2 regions of the Cupriavidus sp. 10L45 genome follow, and region 1 is predicted to be linked to the other one. Evidence: predicted binding sites of a transcription regulator. Region 1 holds the regulator's gene; the other holds the start of a gene.
The links. Region 1 encodes LexA, which represses DNA repair genes until DNA is damaged. Its sites were predicted from a motif close to ACTGTATNNNNATACAGT; they were not measured.

Region 1 (6,776 bases):
GCGCTGGGCGGCTGTCATCAAAGCGCAATATTTTACAGGGTTACGGCCCGCTCAGGGGTTGCCGTGTGGGATCAGGTGTCGTTGTCAAAGAACGCCGGCCCACCGCTGAAGTTGTCGAACTTCGTGAATTGACCCAGGAACGTGAGCCGAACGGTGCCGATCGGGCCGTTACGCTGCTTACCGATGATGATTTCCGACGTCCCCTTGTCCTGCGAGTCCGGGTTGTAGACTTCGTCGCGATAAATGAACAGGATCACATCGGCATCCTGTTCGATGGCGCCCGATTCACGCAGATCGGACATCACAGGACGCTTGTTCGGACGCTGTTCCAGGCTTCGGTTCAGCTGCGACAGCGCGATCACCGGGCAGTTGAGTTCCTTGGCGAGGCCCTTCAGCGACCGGGAGATCTCCGAAATCTCGGTCGCGCGGTTCTCGCCGCTGCCCGAGCCGGACATCAGCTGGAGGTAATCGATGATGATCAGGCCAAGCTGCCCGCACTGGCGCGCGAGGCGGCGCGAACGCGCGCGCAGCTCCATCGGGTTCAGTGCTGGCGTTTCGTCGATAAACAATTGTGCGTCGTTCATGCGCTGGATGGCATGGGTTAGACGCGGCCAGTCCTCGTCCAGTAGGCGGCCGGTACGCAACCGGTGCTGGTCGAGCCGGCCCACCGAGCCCAACATACGCATGGCCAGCTGCACACCGGCCATTTCCATCGAGAACACAGCCACGGGCAGACCCTGCTCCACGGCCACATGTTCGCCGATGTTCAGCGAAAATGCCGTCTTACCCATCGACGGACGGCCTGCCACGATGATCAGGTCGCCGGCCTGCATGCCGCTGGTCATCTTGTCCAGGTCGATAAAGCCAGTGGGCACGCCGGTCACGTCGGTGGCGGAATCACGGTGATACAGCTCGTCGATCCGCTCCACCACCTGCGTCAGCAGCGGCTGGATTTCCTGGAAGCCCTTCTGCCCCCGCGAGCCCTCTTCGGCAATCGCAAAAACCTTGGATTCTGCTTCATCAAGCAGCTCACGGACCTCGCGGCCCTTCGGCGCAAAGGCGGCCGAGGCAATGTCGTCCGCCACGGTGACCAGCTTGCGCAGCACCGAGCGCTCGCGCACGATTTCCGCATAGCGGCGGATATTGGCCGCGCTCGGCGTGTTCTGCGCCAGGGAGTTCAGGTAGGCCAGCCCACCCACCTCCTCGGCCTTGCCGGCCACCTGGAGCATTTCATACACCGTGATCACGTCCGCCGGCTTGGTGGCGGAGATCAGGCGGGCAATGCTCTGGAAGATGAGGCGGTGATCGAAGCGGTAGAAGTCCGATTCGGAGAGGAAGTCGGCAATACGGTCCCAGGCGGCGTTGTCCAGCAGCAGACCGCCGAGTACCGATTGCTCGGCCTCGATGGAGTGCGGGGGAACCTTGAGACTGTCTAGTTGGGGATCGGCGGCAGGCGCATTCATGGGGTGGGATTATAGCGGCGCCGGACCCGGCCCAAGGGCGCGGCGGCAATAAAAAAGGCAGGAGCGCAGCTCCTGCCTTCTTGTGCATCGGACGCACCGGCCGGGGCCGGCGCATCGATACGGTGCTGCTTAGACGTGCTCGCCCAGGACGGACACGGTCACGTCCACCACCACGTCGGTGTGCAGCGCAACGTTGACCGGGTGGTCGCCAACGATCTTCAGCGGGCCGTTCGGCAGACGCACTTGGGCCTTCTCGACCTTGAAGCCTTGGGTTTCCAGGGCTTCGGCGATGTCGGCGTTGGTCACCGAACCGAACAGTCGGCCGTCCACACCCGACTTCTGGGTGATCTGGACGGTCAGGCCGTTCAGCTTCTCGCCTTCGCCTTGAGCGGCGGCCAGCTTAGCGGCAGCGGCCTTTTCCAGCTCGGCGCGCTTCACTTCGAACTCGGCGATCGCGGTTTGCGTGGCGCGACGTGCCTTCTTCGACGGGATCAGGAAGTTACGAGCGTAACCGTCCTTCACGCGAACGATGTCGCCCAGGTTGCCCAGGTTGATGACTTTTTCCAGCAGAATGACTTGCATCGTGTATTTCTCCTTGCGGTCCTGGGACTATCAGTTCTTGTGCAGGTCGGTGTACGGCATCAGCGCCAGGAAGCGGGCGCGCTTGATGGCCGTATCCAGCTGACGCTGATAGTGAGCCTTGGTACCGGTCAGACGAGCCGGCGTGATCTTGCCGTTATCGCCGATGAAGTCCTTCAGGGTGTCCAGATCCTTGTAGTCGATCTGTTCCACGCCAGCCACGGTGAAGCGGCAGAAGCGCTTGCGCTTGAACAGCGGGTTCTGTTGCTGGAAGCGCTTCTTGTTCTTGTTGTCACGTTTGACGAATGCCATGATTCAATCCTTTACGAATGCTTTACATCCAGTGATGTGAAAGACGAGTGCCTTGCTGTTGCGGTGCCTGCGGGTGAGGAATCCTTCGCAGTCGAGCAGCGTGCCGAGCGGTAACCGCTCTAGACGCTGGCCGACGGGACCGATCCCCATCGCCGCGATGGCGAATTCCACCTGCCGGGGCGTTTCCGCCTCCATGACCTCGCCGGCATGCTGCAGGATGCAGTTGACGACGGGCACACCGGCCGGGGTGTAGCGCAGCGCATCGCGCTCCGCGAGGGCGGCGGTCAGCCTTAACTGGTTCACCGCTGTGCTCCCCCGCTCTCGCTACCTGGCCTGCCGTGGCGGATTTCGCCTGCCACGACCGGCACCGCAGACTGCATTCAGGCAGCCTGGCCTTCCGTGGTCGTTTGCGCGGCCTTGCGGGCTTCTTCGCGCTGCACTTCCTTCATCATCGGCGAAGGAGCGGTCTCGGCCTTCTTGGTCTGCACGATCAGGTGACGCAGCACGGCGTCATTGAACTTGAAGGCGTGCTCGAGTTCGGCCAGGGTTTCCTTGCCGCATTCGATGTTCAGGCAAACGTAGTGAGCCTTGGCCAGCTTCTGGATCATGTAGGCCATCTGACGGCGGCCCCAGTCTTCCACGCGGTGAACCTGGCCGTTTTGCGACGTGACGAGCTGCTTGTAACGCTCGATCATCGCCGGCACTTGTTCGCTTTGGTCCGGATGGACGATAAATACGATTTCGTAATGACGCATTGACGCTCCTTTTGGATGTAGCCACCCGGGCGCCATGTCCGGTGTAGCAAGGTTGAATAGCCCGCGAGTATAGCCCGGTTCCGAGCCAGCACGCAAGCCGGCATCCCGGCAGGACGCTGGGAATCTCTCAGTATTGTCGGAAAACAGCCTGCAGGCGAGCCGGATCGGTGCCAAGCGACGCATCCGCCGCCAGCGCCACCAGCAGCAGCACGCGCGCCTTGTACGGATTGAGATTGCCGGCGGAGGCGAATTCGCCCGAGGCCAGGCGCGGGCGTGCCGGCCCCGCCACATGGCCGGCGCCCGTGCGGGAGCTTCGCACCACGGCCACGCCTCGCGCAGCTGCATCGGCGAGCGCGTCGCCCAGCGTCTCATGAACCGAGCCATTGCCGGTGGCCGCCACCACGAACCCCTTTACGCCGGCCGAGACCATCGCATCCACGGCCACCCTGCCCGGCTGGGCATAGCTCGCCACGATTTCGACAAGTGGCCACGCCGTAGGCACGGGCAGCGCTGGCGCGTCGCCGGGGGCGAACGCGCGTCCAAAGCGCACGTAGGCATCCTGCACGAAACCAATTGGCCCGCCCGCCGGCGACGTGAACGCATTGACCGCCGAGGTATGGGCCTTGGCGACATCGCGGGCCGCATGAATTTCCTGGTTCAGGACCACGAGCACGCCCTGCCCGCGCGCATCCGGGCTTGCCGCCACGCGCACTGCGTCGAGCAAATTCAGCGGACCATCGGCCGAGAGCGACGTGGACGGGCGCATTGCCGCGGTCAGCACCACCGGCACCGCGCTCCGCTGCGTCAGGTGCAGGAACATCGCCGTTTCTTCAAGCGTGTCCGTGCCGTGGGTAATCACCACGCCCACCACATCGGGCTGCGCGACCCAATGCGCCACCCGCGCGGCAAGCGTCGCCCACAGGCTGAAGGCCATGTCCTTGCTGTCGATCTGGGCCACCTGCTCCGTCTCCACACGGGCCACCTCGCCCAGCGCAGGCACGGCCTGGATCAGCGACGAGACCGGCACGGTGGCCGCGCGGTACTGCGCACTGCTGGCGGGGCTGGCGGACGAGCCTGCGATGGTGCCGCCGGTGGCGAGCACGACGATGCGGGGCAATGACGTAGACATATAGCGAGAAAATCGAGCGAGTGAGCGGGTGGTGCAGGCGATTGTAACTGTGGCACGCCGAGGGCCGCCGCTCTCGCAAACCCGTGTCGCCGGGCGCACTGGAGTCCGCCTGGTGTCGCGCATGCCCCACATTGCCACTGCAAATTGTGCTTGCACTTCACTCGATACTGTATAAAATCACAGCATACTGTTTAAACATACAGTGCTTCGGCACCACGAGAGACCGGCGACCCATGGCGACCCTGACACCCCGGCAACAGCAGATCTTCGACCTGATCCGCAACACGATCCGGCACACCGGCATTCCGCCGACCCGTGCCGAGATCGCGTCCGAATTCGGTTTCTCCTCGCCCAACTCTGCCGAGGAACACCTGCGAGCGCTGGCCCGCAAGGGCGTGATCGAGCTGACGCCAGGCGCGTCGCGCGGCATCCGCCTCAAGGTGGCACGTAGCGATTCGGAGATGACGGACCAGTTCTCGCTGCCGATGGCCGGCGTGATGCAGCTGACGCTGCCGCTCGTGGGCCGCGTGGCCGCAGGCAGCCCGATCCTTGCCGCAGAGCACATCGACCGTCAGTACCAGGTAGACGCCTCGGTATTTGATGATCGACCTGATTACCTGCTGCGCGTGCGGGGCCTGAGCATGCGCGATGCCGGCATCCTCGACGGCGACCTGCTCGCCGTCAGGAAAGCCAGCGAAGCCGCCAACGGCAAGATCGTCGTCGCGCGGATCGGCGACGATGTGACCGTCAAACGCCTGAAGCGGCGCGGCGACATGATCGAGCTGATCGCCGAAAACCCGGATTTCGAGAATATCGTGGTGCAGGCCGGCCGCGAGGAATTTTCGCTGGAAGGCATCGCCGTCGGGCTAATCCGCTCCTCGGGCTTCTGACTTCCGAGACCGGACGGGCGGCCGCCTGTCCTGGTCCCCAGTTTTGCAGTGCCAACGCCGCCCCGTTCTCTCCGGACGACGGGCGTGGACTCCTGCTGTCGCAAACTTCGAGGTGCCGCCATGCTGCCAGTCAACCACACCGCTTCCCGCCGCCCGGTCAAGCCCGTGCCGTTCCGCCAAACCAAGGGCGTGCGCGTCTACCAGGGCGCCCAGCGTCGTACGATGGTCGGCAGCATGGCTGCAATCTGCCGGATGCTGGAACTTGCGGATATGCCCGACAAACTGGACGCATGAACCGCTAGCGGCGGATCCGCGTCGCCCAAATCATTGTAAATAGTGCAGTTGCGAGCCCACCACGTGAAATTAAGAGAACGTTTAATTCGTCGTGAGAGGTGCTTTACACTCGATGGCGCGCATCCGTAGTACTGGCGCATTGGCGCCGATGCGCGAAACCGGAACTTGTCGACCCCGCCGAGTGCCGGTTTTTTTTCGCCCTCCCCGGCTGGATCAGGTACCAGGATACATGCCAGTCATGTTCTTGCGCAGACGGTCCCACAGCATACGCACGCCCCGCACGGTCCCGCTCAGACCCGCCGAGTAGCCAGGGTCGTAGTAGTGAATCAGCAACGACCGGCGCTCGCCAACTTCCACATCAAGGTTGGCATGCTGGAGCACAAAGCCGTTGAAGACATAGACGCTGCCCGGCTCCACCGGCACGCGGTTGCAGCGGCCACGGCGCAGATCCCGTAGCGTCAGCCATTTTCTGATGGGAAACGGCAGATTGCGCTGAATGCCATGACGAAGCTTGCAAAAAACATTGGCCACAGTGGATACCGCCAGCCGTGGCGGGTGATAAACCAGCAGATCACCGTTGCAAACGCCATCGGGGGCGAGCTTCAGCGGAATCAGCAGCGTCAGCAGATGCGAATCGTAGTGGCGGCAATGGCTCTCGTTGCGCGTATACGTGCTGGCACAACGAATCACGTGGAACGCTTCCCAACGCAGCGACTTCTTCAGGAGCGTGGTGGCCATGGCCCGAGTCTCGGCGCACACCGTCTCCTCGAGCTTGCGGAAGGCTTCATTGCGACGTAGTAACTCAGCCATTGCGAATGGCTCGGCACGCTCGGGCTGTTCGCCGAAGGATCGATCGATAGCCGCGTTAATGGCAGCCAAGGTCGGCATCGGAATCACACTGGAAAATGCCGCCAGTGCTACATCAGGGTTGAATCGAATTCGCTCCGCCACGGCATGACCTCGCGCTTCGTATAGGTGATTTGCCTAGATGATATGGATTAGACCATTTGGCCCGCCGTGAAGCGTAGCGAAAATCATTCTCGAAAACTTGTCACTATGTGGGCTGTCGCACATGATCCGGGAACAAAGCCCAGTGCATCCACGCCCCCGACGGTTTTCCGGCACATGGGCCGATCAACGATTATTCTTTGGGTGAAGGATCGACGGACACTGGCTGACGATATAAGGGACGCAATGAGGACAAGCCTGGCGGCATGGCTCCTGGTCATCGCCGCACTGATTTCGGGGCCGGGGGTTGCTGCTGAGTTCGGTAGCAAGGGTGGCCCCGAGCCCGCCAATATCGATCAGATTACCGACCTACTTCGCGAAGAGCCCTACGACCTGGAGCTACTGA
Region 2 (6,776 bases), on a different contig from region 1:
CCCGGCTGGGCTGCGCCAGGCCCAGCGGCACGAGCGTGCTGTCCATGTCCTGGCCCAGCCGGTAGCGCTCGTGCTCCAGCACCAGCACGCAGCGCGTAACGCCGGCCTGCTGCGCCGCCAGCCAGCCGGACAGCGCCAGCAGCAGCCGCTGCGCGCCGGCCAGCACCCCGTCGGCCGCTTCGATGCGCCCCGGCAGCTCCATCCGCTGCGCGAAGGCAGGCGGCGCCTCGAACCATGCAAAGCCGGCCGGCGCCTGATCGTAAGCCTGATCGAGCCGCGCCAGCAGTGCCGTGCCGATGCGGCGCGACAGCCCCGCGCGCGGCAACTGCCTCACCTGCCCCAGCGTGCGGCAGCCCACGCCCTCGAGCCAGCCCGGATCGGCCAGCGTCTGCAGGCACGCCACGGGCAGGGCATCGAGCAGGCGCGTCATGCGGGCAGGCTGGATGGCGCGGCGCGCGGGCCGCACGATCCCGCGCCGCGTCCGGCGCAGCGGCTGCCGGGCGAGCCAGGCCGCGCCCTGCGCCGTGGTGCCGCAGCCCAGTTGCGCGAACGTGCCGAGCTGCCGCACCCGCGCGCGGATGGCACGGCACAGCGCGCGGTGCCCGCCGAACAGGCGCAGGCTGGCGGTGACGTCGAGCATCACGGTGGCCGATTCGGCATCCGGGTCGATCGTCACGGCCGGCGTGAAGTGGAGCAGCGTCAGCGCCACGTCGGTCATCAACGCCTCTTCGGCCGGGAGGCTGCGCTCCAGTTGCACGACCTCCGCCGACAGCGCCTGCACGCCGCCGCGCCGCATGCCGAACGCCACGCCGAGGGCCACGGCCGGGCCGTTGGCCAGCACCACGCGCTCGTGCGCCATCACCGCCACGGGCAGCGCCTGTTGCAGCGTGCCGGAGGCGGGGACGGACGGCGCACCGGCGGCCTCAGGCCAGCTCGGTTGCAGCGCGTCCAGCGGCAGGCGCGGCAGATGCACCGCGATCCAGAACGTCGGCAGCATGATGAGGGGGCACCACGGAAGGCGCGGTGGGAGTGACAGGAGCGGTGGGAGTGACGGGCGTGGCGACGCGTGCGGGCACGTGCGCCATGCCGCCCAGCGACAGTTGCAGCGGCGCGTCCCGCACGGGGCCACGGCGCTTGTGGAAGGCAATCGACAGCATGTTGCCGGGCAACGGCGACAGCGCCAGCCGCAGCACGGCCGGCGACGATTCCTGGAGCACGCGCAGGGGCCGCAGCACCCAGACCACGGTATCGCCGGCCTGGGCCAGCACCTGAAGCCGGCGCAGCGCCTCGGGCCGCGCGGCGCCGAGCCACACCAGCACCGCGCCGAACGCCTGGCTGCGCAGCATCTGCTCGGCCGCCCAGAGCATGTCCGTGCGGCGCGAGGCCGGCGGGGTGGCCGCCGGCGGCCGCACCCAGTAGAGCTGTCGCGCAGGCAGGCCGGCCAGCCCCGCCAGCCCAGCGGCATTCGGCAGATAAGGCGGATTGACGAACGCCAGGCGCCGCCCCGCCGCGGCCAGCGTGCGCAACGCCGGCATCAGCAACCGCAGTTCGCCCACGCCATCGTGGGCGAGCAGCAGTTCGGTGACCGCGCCAGCGGGCCAGCCCCCGCCGGGCAACTCCTGCGCCAGCGCGTCATAGCCGCTCGGGCACACGGGCAGCCGGCCGGCATGGCCCAGTTGCCCGGCGCGCCACAGCCCGGGGTAGCGATGCTCGAGTTCGGCCACCGAGGCCCGGTGATCGGGCACGGGATCGGGAGGCGAAGGCAGTGGAGACGCACCATCCTCCTCGGCAGGCAGGATGTGCGGGGGCGCAGTCATGGTGATGAATTCGGCACACGCGGCGGGCGTGCGCCATCGGAAGATTGACGATTACTGTATGCTTATACAGTATCGACGCTGGCGCAAGAGGGGCATGGCCGAAGTGGAACGCGCGCCGCCTCGTTGGGCGAAAAGTGGCCCAAAAGGCCCCACATCTCCCACTACAGTGGGGCAACTGCCACGAAACGACGTGGCGGATTGCAAACAAATGTCAATCCGGATTGTGCAGCGCGGGGCAGGTGCGGAAAAATGCGCCCCTATGAAACGGAATACACGTCAATGTGTGCATCTTCTGATCGCCGGTTTGCAGCGCGAGGGTCCGCTGCGCCGCGACGCGCTGGCTGACGCCAGCGGCTTGTCCCCGGAGGAGACCACCCGGGCGCTGAAGGCCGCGCGGCAGATGAGCGTGATCGACCATGTGCCCTACGGCCCGGGCACCCTGCCGGCTGCCGTCTACTACCAGCTGACGGGGCGCGAACTGCCGCCCGCGCGCAAGAGCACGCGCATACCGCCCGCGCCCGACAACCGCTTCCAGCCCCTGCTGGACGCCTGGTGGAACAGCGACGAACTGGACCGGGTCTGAGGCGTCCGGCTTCGACGCCCCTCCCCGCGCCCTACTTCTCCCGCCGATACCGCGCCTGCATGATCTGCATCCATTCGCCGTCATCGCCCTGCATGAATGAGGTCAGCGTGCGGTTGTCATCGTCCTGGAAGGCGATTACGTCGCGGAATTTCGAGGTCTTGCCCGGCACCAGCTTGCCTTCCGGCGTGAAGGTCGGGCCATCGGCGCGCAGCGTCAGCGTGCGGCCATCGGCCTCGAGGTCACCCTCGTAGATCCACATATGGGTCATCATCGACCCGATGAAGGTGCCCACGAAATGCTTGCGCGTGGGGTCATAGCCCAGCGTCATCACCGTGACGGCCTGCCCGCAGCCGGGCATCTCGCCCTCGGAGCGGCCCTGCACCCAGAGGTCGCCCACGGCGCCCACCTGTTCGGGAATCTTCCACTTCTGCGGCGGGGTGTCCGGCCCCATCACCGCCTCGCCTTCGGCCATCCATTTGCCCACCAGCTTCTGCAGCCAGCGGTGTTCGTTGGTCGTTTCGGTCTGCATTGCAACGGTCTCCTGTTGATCGGTTTGATTCAGTCGATGATGTCGCTGCCTATTTGTGTACAGCGTACACAAGAGCTTAGGAGATGGTCCCGTACGTGTAAAGACGCGCCAATGAAAAAGCCGCCAAGATGACAGCATTGTCATCTTGGCGGCTCGCAAACCCTTGTATTTACTGGGGCAGCCGTACCTTCGGCACGATGAACTGGTTGCCGGGCGCGCGCATGACATCACACTGGGCGTCGCCCTTGCGCGTCTCGCCGGCCTGGTTCACGAACTCGACGTTGCCGACCACGCTGTAGAAGTCCTCCGCCACGCGCCGCGTGGTGCCGCGCACCCAGCGGAAGCGGTCGGGGTTCGGCAGCCTGGCCTTGACGGCCTCCATGCAGGCCACGGGTGCCTCGGGTGCCTCGGGGCGTCCGCCGCGCTGGCCCAGTTCGATATTGACGGGCGCCTCGGTAGCGAAGGCGAAGGTCGAGAGCGTGGCAGCAGCCAGCGCCACCAGCATGCGGCGCCCCTGCCGTGAAACCGGCAACGTCATGGAATCCCTCCGAAAAACGAAAAACGGCCGACACGCGTGGCGTGCCGGCCGGCCGTCATTGTACTGCGACGTCAGGGGTCAACGTCAGGGCCAACGTCATACCGCGCCTACACCGACATGTCGCGCGGCTCCGGCTTGCTGTCGTCGAACCAGCGGTACAGCACCGGCACCATCACCAGCGTCAGCAGCGTGGAGGTGATCAGGCCGCCAATCACCACCACGGCCAGCGGACGCTGCACCTCGGAGCCCGGTCCGGTCGAGAACAGGAACGGCACCAGGCCCAGCATGGCGATCGTCGCGGTCATCATCACCGGGCGGAAACGCTGCGTAGCGCCGCGCACCACCGCGTTGCGCAGCGACATGCCCGACTCGCGCAGCGTGCGGATGTACGACACCAGCACCACCCCGTTCAGCACCGCCATGCCCCACAGCGCGATAAAGCCCACGGACGCCGGCACGGACAGGTACTCGCCCGTCACGAACAGCCCGATGATCCCGCCGATTGACGCGAACGGCAGCACCGTGATGATCAGCGTGGCAAAGCGCAGCGAGTTGAACAGCAGGAACAGCAGGAAGAAAATCGCGGCGATGGTGATCGGCACGATGATCTTCAGGTGGCCCATGGCGCGCTCCATGTTCTGGAACTGGCCGCCCCACTCGAAGTAGTAGCCCTCGGGCAGCTTGACCTTGCTCTCGGCCGCGCTCTGGAGTTCGGCCACGAAGCCGCCCAGGTCGCGGTCCTTCACGTTGATCATCACCACCACGCGGCGCTTGGCCATTTCGCGGCTGATCTGCGCCGGGCCGTCGCTGACCTCGATCTTGGCCACGGACTCCAGCGGCACCTGCACGCCGCCCGGCGCCGGCACCAATAGCTGGCGAATGGCCTGCACGTTGTCACGGAAGTCCTCGGGCAGGCGCACCGCCGCCGCGAAGCGGCGCTCGCCCTCGAAGATGTCCGTGGCGCGCTTGCCGCCGATGGCAATCTCGATGATGTCGTGGATGTCCGACACGTTCAGCCCGTAGCGCGCAATCGCCTGCCGGTCGATCTCGATCGACAGGTATTGCTGGCCCGAGATCCGCTCGATCCGCACGTCCTGCGAGCCCTGGATGCCGCCCGCCACGCGCGCGATCTCGCCGGCCAGCTCGCGCAGCTTGTCGAGGTCATCGCCGAAGATCTTCACCGCCACGTCGGAACGCACACCGCTGACCATCTCATCCACGCGGTCCGAGATCGGCTGCGCCATCACGACCTGCACGCCCGGAATGGCCTTGAGCTTCTCGCGAATGGCGTTGGCGATGTCGTCCTGGGTCCAGCCGTCCGGCCACTCGTCGCGCGGCTTCAGGCTGGCGATGGGGGTGGACTCGTTCTGGCCCTGCGGGTCCGCCGGGCTCTCGCCCCGACCCACGCCGGACACCACGGACTTCACGCCCGGCACCTCCAGCACCAGCTTGTTGGCCATCTTCTCGAGCTTGATCGACTCCTCCAGCGAGATGTTCGGCACACGGTCGATGGCGGGCACGATGGAGCCCTCCTTCATCTCGGGGATGAACGAGGTACCCAGCAGCGGCACGATCAGGATCGTCGCGACGAACAGCCCCACCGCCGACAGCACGGTGGTCTTGCTGTTCTGCAGCGCCCAGTGCAGCATACGCAGGTAGTTGCGCTTCATGAACGCGATGAGCTTGGTGTCATGCTCGGCGCCGCCCTTGAGCAGGTAGGCGGACAGCACCGGCGACAGCGTCAGCGACAGGAACAGCGAGATCGCCAGCGCAATCGAGATCGTGAAAGCCAGCGGCGCGAACATCTTGCCTTCCATGCCGGACAGCGTCATCAGCGGCAGGAACACCAGGATGATGATGCCTACCCCCACGATCACCGGCGTGGCCACCTCCTGCACCGCCTTGACGAGGATCTCGGTGCGGGTCAGCCCCGATTTCTCGGCGTGGCCCAGCCGCTCGAACGCGTTCTCCACCACCACCACGGAGCCATCCACCATCAGGCCGATGGCGATGGCCAGCCCCCCGAGCGACATCAGGTTGGCCGACAGCCCCACCTTGTTCATGACGATGAACGTCATCAATGGCGTGAGCACCAGCGTGGCCAGCACAATCACCGACGAGCGCACGTCCCCAAGGAACAGGAACAGCACGATCACCACCAGCACCACGCCTTCGAGCAGCACCTTGGTTACGGTCCAGAGCGCGGCGTCCACCAGTTCGCTGCGGTCGTAGTACGGCACGATCTGCAGCTTGCCGGGCAGCATGCCGCGGTCGTTGATCTCGGCCACGCGGGCCTTCACGCGGCTGACCACTTCCTTGGCGTTGCCGCCGCGCATCATCATCACGATGCCGCCCACGGCCTCGGTCTGGCCGTTCTTGACCAGCGCGCCCTGTCGCACCTCGTGGCCGATGGTCACCTGCGCCACGTCGCGCAGGTAGACCGGCGTGCCGTTGATCTCCTTCAGCACGATGCTGCCGATGTCGTCCACGCCCTTGGCCAGGCCCACGCCGCGAATCAGGTACTGCTCGGCATAGTGCGGCAGCACGCCGCCGCCCGAGTTGGCGTTGTTGCGCGCCAGCGCCTGGTAGACCTGCTGGATGTTGACCCCGTAGTGGCGCATCCGCTCCGGGTTGACCAGTGCCTGGTACTGCCGCACGTAGCCGCCCTGCGAGTTGATTTCCGCCACGCCGGGGATCGAGCGCAGCAGCGGCCGCACCACCCAGTCCTGGGCGATGCGGCGCTCGGCCAGCTCCTCCTGCGTCAGTTCGCGGTTGCCATCGTCGGCGCGATCCAGCGTGTACTGGTAGACCTCGCCCAGGCCCGTGGAAACGGGGCCGAGCACCGGCGTCACGTCCGCCGGCATGCGCCCGCCCACCTCGATCAGCCGCTCCATCACCAACTGGCGCGCGAAGTAGACGTCGGTCTTCTCCGTGAACACCAGCGTGATCAGCGACAGGCCCGCCTTGTTCAGCGAGCGCATTTCCTCGAGGCCGGGCAGGCCGGTCATCGACATTTCGATGGGCACCGTGACAAAGCGCTCCACCTCCTCTGGCGAGCGCCCGGTGGCTTCGGTGGCGATCTGCACCTGGACGTTGGTCACGTCCGGGAACGCATCGACCGACAGCTTGCTGGCAGCGCGCAGGCCGAAGAAGAACAACACCACGGCAATCACGCACACCACCAGCCGCTGTTTGATAGCGGCTTCAACTAGGGATGTCATCATGGCCGCTTACCCCTGTTCCAGGCGCTTGCGTTCATTGTCCAGATGGAACGCGCCCTCCACGACCACGCGGTCGCCCGGCTTGATG

Region 2: a site for LexA is predicted at 1,871-1,888, ahead of imuA (translesion DNA synthesis-associated protein ImuA). Genes of this name have one in related genera too.

The regions. Positions count from the first base shown of each region.
Region 1 covers NZ_JBFTJC010000007.1:332,977-339,752, reverse strand. Annotated here, with positions in the region: gene AC1DFU_RS15435 (replicative DNA helicase) at 72-1,463, opposite strand; gene rplI (50S ribosomal protein L9) at 1,593-2,045, opposite strand; gene rpsR (30S ribosomal protein S18) at 2,076-2,354, opposite strand; gene priB (primosomal replication protein N) at 2,358-2,657, opposite strand; gene rpsF (30S ribosomal protein S6) at 2,735-3,109, opposite strand; gene AC1DFU_RS15410 (asparaginase) at 3,237-4,280, opposite strand; gene lexA (transcriptional repressor LexA) at 4,472-5,128, shown strand; gene AC1DFU_RS15400 (hypothetical protein) at 5,249-5,422, shown strand; gene AC1DFU_RS15395 (hypothetical protein) at 5,636-6,373, opposite strand; gene AC1DFU_RS15390 (hypothetical protein) at 6,617-6,776, shown strand, end outside.
Region 2 covers NZ_JBFTJC010000004.1:216,218-222,993, forward strand. Annotated here, with positions in the region: gene AC1DFU_RS09060 (Y-family DNA polymerase) at 1-997, opposite strand, end outside; gene imuA (translesion DNA synthesis-associated protein ImuA) at 924-1,817, opposite strand; gene AC1DFU_RS09070 (hypothetical protein) at 2,101-2,400, shown strand; gene AC1DFU_RS09075 (DUF1579 domain-containing protein) at 2,432-2,929, opposite strand; gene AC1DFU_RS09080 (DUF2880 domain-containing protein) at 3,099-3,467, opposite strand; gene AC1DFU_RS09085 (efflux RND transporter permease subunit) at 3,575-6,691, opposite strand; gene AC1DFU_RS09090 (efflux RND transporter periplasmic adaptor subunit) at 6,698-6,776, opposite strand, start outside.